2 regions of the Shewanella sp. ALD9 genome follow, and region 2 is predicted to be linked to the other one. Evidence: predicted binding sites of a transcription regulator. Region 2 holds the regulator's gene; the other holds the start of a gene.
The links. The regulator FliA, encoded in region 2, starts transcription of late flagellar genes. The targets are predictions, from matches to a motif close to CTAAAGNTNNNNNNNNNNNNGCCGATA.
Positions count from the first base shown of each region.

Region 1 (3,422 bases), on a different contig from region 2:
CTCGGTAGTGTTCGAAACAGCCTATATTGTCTTCTATCCATTGCGGGTTGTAATAGGTATCGAGATAGCGCTCACCCGCATCACAAATTAAGGTCACAATAGAGCCTGTTTGACCTTCATTACGCATTTGTGTTGCCAGCAACAACGCCCCATATAAGTTGGTGCCAGTAGATGCACCCGTTTTACGCCCTATGAGTTGTTCTAACCACTGAATCGTTGCGATAGAGGCGGCATCAGGGATCTTAATCATGCAGTCAACAACACCAGCAATAAATGACGGTTCAACACGTGGCCGGCCAATTCCTTCTATTTTACTGCTCTTATCGCTAATAATGCTCGCATCACCACTTTGAAAGTAATCGTAGAATACCGAGTTTTCCGGATCGACTACGCACAGTTGCGTCTGTTGTTGTTGATAACGAATATAGCGACCAATAGTTGCGCTAGTGCCACCGGTACCTGGGCTCATGACAATCCAACTTGGAATAGGATGAGGCTCTTTTTCCATTTGGTTAAAGATTGAATCAGCAATATTGTTATTACCCCGCCAATCGGTGGCGCGTTCAGCATAAGTGAATTGGTCCATATAATGGCCTTGCAACTCAGCGGCTAATCTTTCTGATTCAGCATACATTTGACTGCCATTATCGACAAAGTGACATCGTGCACCGTAAAACTCTATTTGTTGAATCTTCTTTTTTGCGGTCGTTTTTGGCATGACAGCGAAAAACGGTAATCCGAGTAATCTTGCAAAATAGGCTTCAGAAACAGCGGTACTGCCAGATGAAGATTCAATAATGGGCGTGTCTTTTTTTATCCAGCCATTACATAACGCATATAGAAACAGTGATCGAGCTAAGCGATGTTTCAAGCTACCTGTTGGATGAGTACTTTCATCTTTTAAATAAATGTCTATTCCAACAAGTTGTGGAAGATCTAATTTTATTAGATGGGTGTCTGCAGACCGTTGAAAATCGGCTTCTATTTTTGCGATGGCCTGATTGACCCAAGTAGATGACATGCAATGATACTCGTTATTCCAAAAAGGAATAAATAATAACTAAAATATAAAGTTAAGAGTAGTGTTTATCGACATAAGCAAACATATTTAATTAAAAATAGCAGACGAAAGACAGTACCGGAGAATCAACAGATGACAGCACGAGGTAATACAGAAAGTAATTAGGTAAGGAATATCAATAAATTGTAACACTGAGATAGGGTAAAACAGAAAGTATTAACGAGACAAAAAATGACAGGAGGAATGATTCTAGCACTTGAACTGATGGTGTTTTTATTGTTATCTGGATTAAAATACAATTAACAATCGCAAAATGTAAAATGGTGGAGGGAGAAGGATTCGAACCTTCGAAGGCTGAGCCGTCAGATTTACAGTCTGATCCCTTTGGCCACTCGGGAACCCCTCCACAGCAAGATAAATAGGAATAAAAGAAAGATGGTGGAGGGAGAAGGATTCGAACCTTCGAAGGCTGAGCCGTCAGATTTACAGTCTGATCCCTTTGGCCACTCGGGAACCCCTCCACATATTTTCTTTTTTTCTTACTCTCTTTTTACATTCTAACTCTTTACATCTTTAACACTTTTAGATTTGAACTTTGAAGCAACGCAAATGGTGGAGGGAGAAGGATTCGAACCTTCGAAGGCTGAGCCGTCAGATTTACAGTCTGATCCCTTTGGCCACTCGGGAACCCCTCCTCAATTGCGGTCGCCATAGTAGTCAGAAACCTTTTATATGTAAAGTGGATAATTGAATATTTTACTAAAGTTTATGACTGTTTGGTCGATAAAATAGCATCGAGCAGTGGTAGTGATGTTTTTATATGCAAATTGAGTCAACATTAGTCAATGAGTTACAAATAGGGAGCCGATTAAACGTTGCGATTGAAAACAATCGTCGCGGTGAATTTGGTTTGCTATTGGCTATGTTGTCAGTTGATGCTCGCGATATGGCTCAATTTCAGTTAGATAATGATGTAGAAAGCACACAAAAACTGCGACAACAATTTTCTGTACCTCAACCCCAGTTATTAGTAGATGATATTTCTATTCACCCAGACACTATTGATAACGCGATGTTATTTCAGCAGCAAGGCGCACGGCAGTTTCAACTACAACAAGCATTGACACCTGAAGCGCTAGTGATAAGAGGCGCTCAATCTGATGCGATGGTTGAAGTATTAAGTAACTGTGATTACTTAACTAAGCATAAAGCGATTAATGCTTACCAACAACACACCCCATTAGAAGATATGCATTTTTTAGAACAACTCAGCACGCAACGTAAAATATCTAATACGTTATCTTTACAACTGGCTTAACTGCTGAGATTTCAGGCTAAAATCCTGAGACTATGATTTAATTTTGATAATTGTGAGCATGGCAAATAAAAGCTTGCCAAAACTCAGTTATATTTGCCATTTGACGTGGTTCAAACAGATGGGGTGACATAATGATTAAGCAAATTAAACAGCAGCAAGGAAATGTCAGTGACAGTTGTACTGAATGCGGCAGTTATGTAGATATTGGCGCGGTTGTGGAAGCAGAAGATACGTTATTACTGCTTAGCTTTGTAGGAGACGATGCCTTATTGCAAGCTCAATCTATGCTGCAAGTGGCTCAAGAGCGTTTTCCTGATACTAAAGCGGACATTATTGATGAAGATAGCACTATTTCATTGAAGCTTGATTTTGCGTTCAGCGTAGAGAAAATGATTTTTCAACTTGAAAATCAACTGTAGATTTCAGTCGTTTGTATTAGAAATATACACTGTCATATAATTGATGTTAAACACATTTTGTGGGAGTGGGTTTAGCGTGTCAACAATCCAAATAAAGCGTAACAATATATTAGTAAAGGATTGCTGTTTTTTAGTATCGCGTGTAATCTGCTTTACATAACAAAAAGGTATAGTAGCGTATGGTAATGTAACGTTATTCATACCTTTAACGCGAACTTCACTCCCTATGTATTATTGTAACATTATCACTCAAATTCTGATTTTCAGAACTAATAATAACAAGTGTACTGATTAATAATGTAAAAATTTAGGGTTATGAAGCCATTTTTCGGGATGTAAATGAATCGAAAAGAGCAACAGCACTTATTGGAATTAATTGTAAATTCCAGTGCTAAACAACAAGGTGATTTCTCAAAAACTGCAGAGTTAGTGTGTCAACTGCTGCGTGAGTATTTTGCTGCGTCATTTGTATCCGTGTGGACTCTCGTAAGTCAATCTGCGAATGATGATTTTACTGCTGATGATGAAGACAATTTTACTTGTCAGCATACTCTAGTAGCCAGTAAGATTGATGAATCATTGAGTCATTTATCTCACCTGAGACACATCACAATAGATCCTCAATATTTTAATGAATTACGATCTCACCGTTATATTTTATCCT
Region 1 is NZ_PJCD01000042.1:220,434-223,855, reverse strand. It holds gene CXF88_RS19255 (PLP-dependent cysteine synthase family protein) at 1-1,021, opposite strand, end outside; tRNA gene CXF88_RS19250 (tRNA-Tyr) at 1,343-1,427, opposite strand; tRNA gene CXF88_RS19245 (tRNA-Tyr) at 1,458-1,542, opposite strand; tRNA gene CXF88_RS19240 (tRNA-Tyr) at 1,632-1,716, opposite strand; gene CXF88_RS19235 (VC2046/SO_2500 family protein) at 1,842-2,339, shown strand; gene CXF88_RS19230 (DUF406 family protein) at 2,471-2,758, shown strand; gene CXF88_RS19225 (EAL domain-containing protein) at 3,098-3,422, shown strand, end outside.
Region 1: the regulator FliA is predicted to act here: its motif matches at 1,781-1,807, upstream of CXF88_RS19235 (VC2046/SO_2500 family protein).

Region 2 (3,422 bases):
GCTCGCTTTGCCGCCCATCATGGCCCAGAGCAGGTAGCATTGATTACCACCGACCATTATCGTATTGGTGCCTATGAGCAATTAGCGACTTATGGCAAAATAATGGGCTGTCCGGTTAAGCAAGCACATGATTTAACCGAATTAGAACAAATTTTATATCAATTTAGAAATCGTAAGTTAGTATTAATTGATACCGCAGGTATGGGACAGCGAGATATGCGCTTATATCAGCAACTGGATAATTTAACAGCAAATAGTAGGATCCCAATTCGGAGCTACTTAGTCTTATCTGCGACTGGTCAACGTCGTGTGTTACAAGATGCTGTAGAACATTTTAAACGAATTCCATTAGCGGGTGCGATTTTAACAAAGTTAGATGAATCGATATCAATTGCAGGTGCATTGAGCGTATTGATTCAAAATGAGTTACCATTAAGCTATGTTACTGACGGTCAACGTGTTCCTGAGGACATGAAAGTAGCAGATACGTTAGAGTTGGCTAAAAAGGCTCTCGCGGCGTTAAATGAAACAGAACAACAATCGTCACAAGACACAGTGTGGTCTAATGACACAGCCTATGCATTTGAGTAAAGATATGACTCGGGATCAAGCAAGTGGTTTACGTATGATGAATCAACCAAATAACGATAAAGTTAAAGTAATTGCCGTATCCGGTGGTAAAGGCGGAGTGGGTAAAACCAGTGTGTCAATTAATACTGCGGTAGCACTAGCTGAAAAAGGCAAACGCGTATTAGTGCTTGATGCCGATTTAGGTTTAGCCAACGTCGATGTCATGCTTGGGATACGTGCTGAGAAAAATTTATCTCATGTTTTGTCCGGAGATGCCGAATTAGATGACATCATTGTTCGTGGACCTAAAGGTATTGGTATTGTTCCTGCCACATCGGGTTCTCAAGCGATGGTTGAGTTGTCGCCAGCACAACATGCTGGACTTATCCGTGCATTTAGTGAAATGCGAACTCAGTTCGATATTTTAATTGTGGATACTGCTGCTGGTATATCAGACATGGTGCTGAGTTTTTCTCGTGCATCACAGGATGTATTGATAGTCGTTTGCGACGAACCAACATCAATTACTGATGCTTATGCGCTGATTAAAATTTTAAGTCGTGAACATGGTGTGTTCCACTTCAAAATTGTGGCAAATATGGTACGTAGTTTACGAGAAGGTATGGAATTATTTGCTAAACTCAGTAAAGTGACGGATAGATTTTTAGATGTTGCTTTAGAATTAGTGGCAACAATACCATTCGATGAAAATTTACGTAAAGCTGTTCGTAAGCAAAAGTTAGTTGTTGAAGCGTATCCTAAGTCGCCTTCAGCTATTGCTTATCATGGATTAGCCAATAAAATTATGACTTGGCCAGTTCCACAACAGCCAGGTGGTCATTTAGAGTTTTTTGTTGAACGTCTTGTACAACGTAAGCCGATACAAGAAGGAAGAACGAGTGAATAAAGCCGCCGCGTATACTCAGTTCGATAACAAAACGTCTATTGTTGAACAGTATGCACCGTTGGTAAAAAGAATTGCTCATCATATGCTGGCAAGATTACCAGCATCGGTGCAACTTGATGATTTATTACAAGCTGGGATGATGGGGTTACTTGAGGCCTCATCTAAATTTGATAACAGTAAAGGGGCCAAGTTTGAAACCTTTGCAGGCATCAGAATTCGTGGTGCAATGATAGATGAAATTCGACGTGGTGACTGGGTTCCGCGCTCAGTTCATCGTAATAATCGTCTAGTAGCACATGCAATTGATGAATTGGGGCAACTGCTTGGAAGAGATGCCAATGATACAGAAATTGCTGAAAAACTTGATATGTCTCTCGATGAATACCATCATATCTTAAATGATGTTTCTGTTGGTAAAATCATAGGCATAGAAGACCTTGGTGTGTCGCAAGATGTGTTAATCACAGACAACGAAACGCCAGATGAAACCTTTGACTCGCTTGCTGAAATTCAATTCCAATCTGCATTGGTTGAAGCAATTAAGACATTGCCAGAAAGAGATGCATTAGTGTTGTCGTTGTATTACGACGAAGCATTAAATTTAAAAGAAATCGGTGCCATCCTTGAAGTTAGCGAATCGCGAGTAAGCCAGATATTAAGTCAGGCAATGCTCAGATTAAAAGCGAAACTCAAGCATTGGACACAAGAATAATAACTTATCTAGAGCAAACGAGTGTCAGCTCACCGGAGGAAACCTTGGACAAGAATATGAAGATTCTTATTGTTGACGATTTTTCAACAATGAGGCGTATCATTAAGAACTTGTTGCGAGATTTGGGATTTAATAATACCCAAGAAGCAGATGATGGCTCAACAGCCCTACCTATGTTACAAAAAGGCGATTTTGATTTTGTGGTAACAGACTGGAATATGCCTGGAATGCAAGGTATTGATTTACTTAGAGCAATCCGTGCAGATGATTCGTTAAAGCATTTACCTGTGCTAATGGTAACTGCAGAAGCTAAGCGTGAACAGATTATTGCTGCAGCGCAAGCCGGTGTAAATGGTTATGTCGTAAAACCTTTTACCGCAGCTACGTTAAAAGAAAAGTTAGACAAAATCTTTGAACGACTCGCATAAGCAAGGATAAGTCATGCAGGCATCAATATCGGGGTTAATCACTCTCGAACAGGCCCAAGAACTTGTTGAATTGCTTACCTTGGGTCAACAAGATAAAGCCGATGAAATGATCAGAGAGCTTGCAACGCCATTGCAGCGTGAGCTTTTTGAAGAAGTTGGTAAGCTAACTCGACAACTCCATAGTGCACTAAAAGATTTTCAAGTTGATAACCGTTTATCTGAATTAGCCAATACCGAAATACCAGATGCTAAAGAAAGATTGAACTATGTTATCGACATGACAGAACAAGCCGCAAATAAAACCATGGATGCAGTTGAAGAATGTCTACCTTTGGCCGATACCATCATTAGCAATATACAATCAGTGACGCCAATGTGGGATAAATTGATGCGTCGTGACATAGAAATGGGTGAGTTTAAGTCACTTTGTCATGATGTTCAGCAGTTTATGTTACATAGTGAAAATGATTCTAATCGTCTTCGCGAGTTATTAAATGAAATTTTGATGGCGCAAGACTTCCAAGATTTGACGGGGCAAATGATCCGTCGAGTGATTGATTTAGTTCGTGAAGTAGAAAGTAATCTGGTCTCAATGCTAACGGTATTCGGAGATCATACTACCGAATCATTGCCAACTATAAACGAAAATAAAATAGAAGCAGAAGGTCCCATCATGCATGCTGAACTGCGTGAAGATGTGGTGACAGGTCAAGATGAAGTAGACGATCTGCTATCAAGTCTGGGTTTCTAATTAGGAGTCAATTTAATGTCTTTTGATGTTGATGAAGAGATACTCCAGGACTTT
Region 2 is NZ_PJCD01000002.1:6,800-10,221, reverse strand. It holds gene flhF (flagellar biosynthesis protein FlhF) at 1-591, shown strand, start outside; gene CXF88_RS03520 (MinD/ParA family protein) at 596-1,477, shown strand; gene CXF88_RS03515 (RNA polymerase sigma factor FliA) at 1,470-2,189, shown strand; gene cheY (chemotaxis response regulator CheY) at 2,234-2,617, shown strand; gene CXF88_RS03505 (protein phosphatase CheZ) at 2,631-3,368, shown strand; gene CXF88_RS03500 (chemotaxis protein CheA) at 3,384-3,422, shown strand, end outside.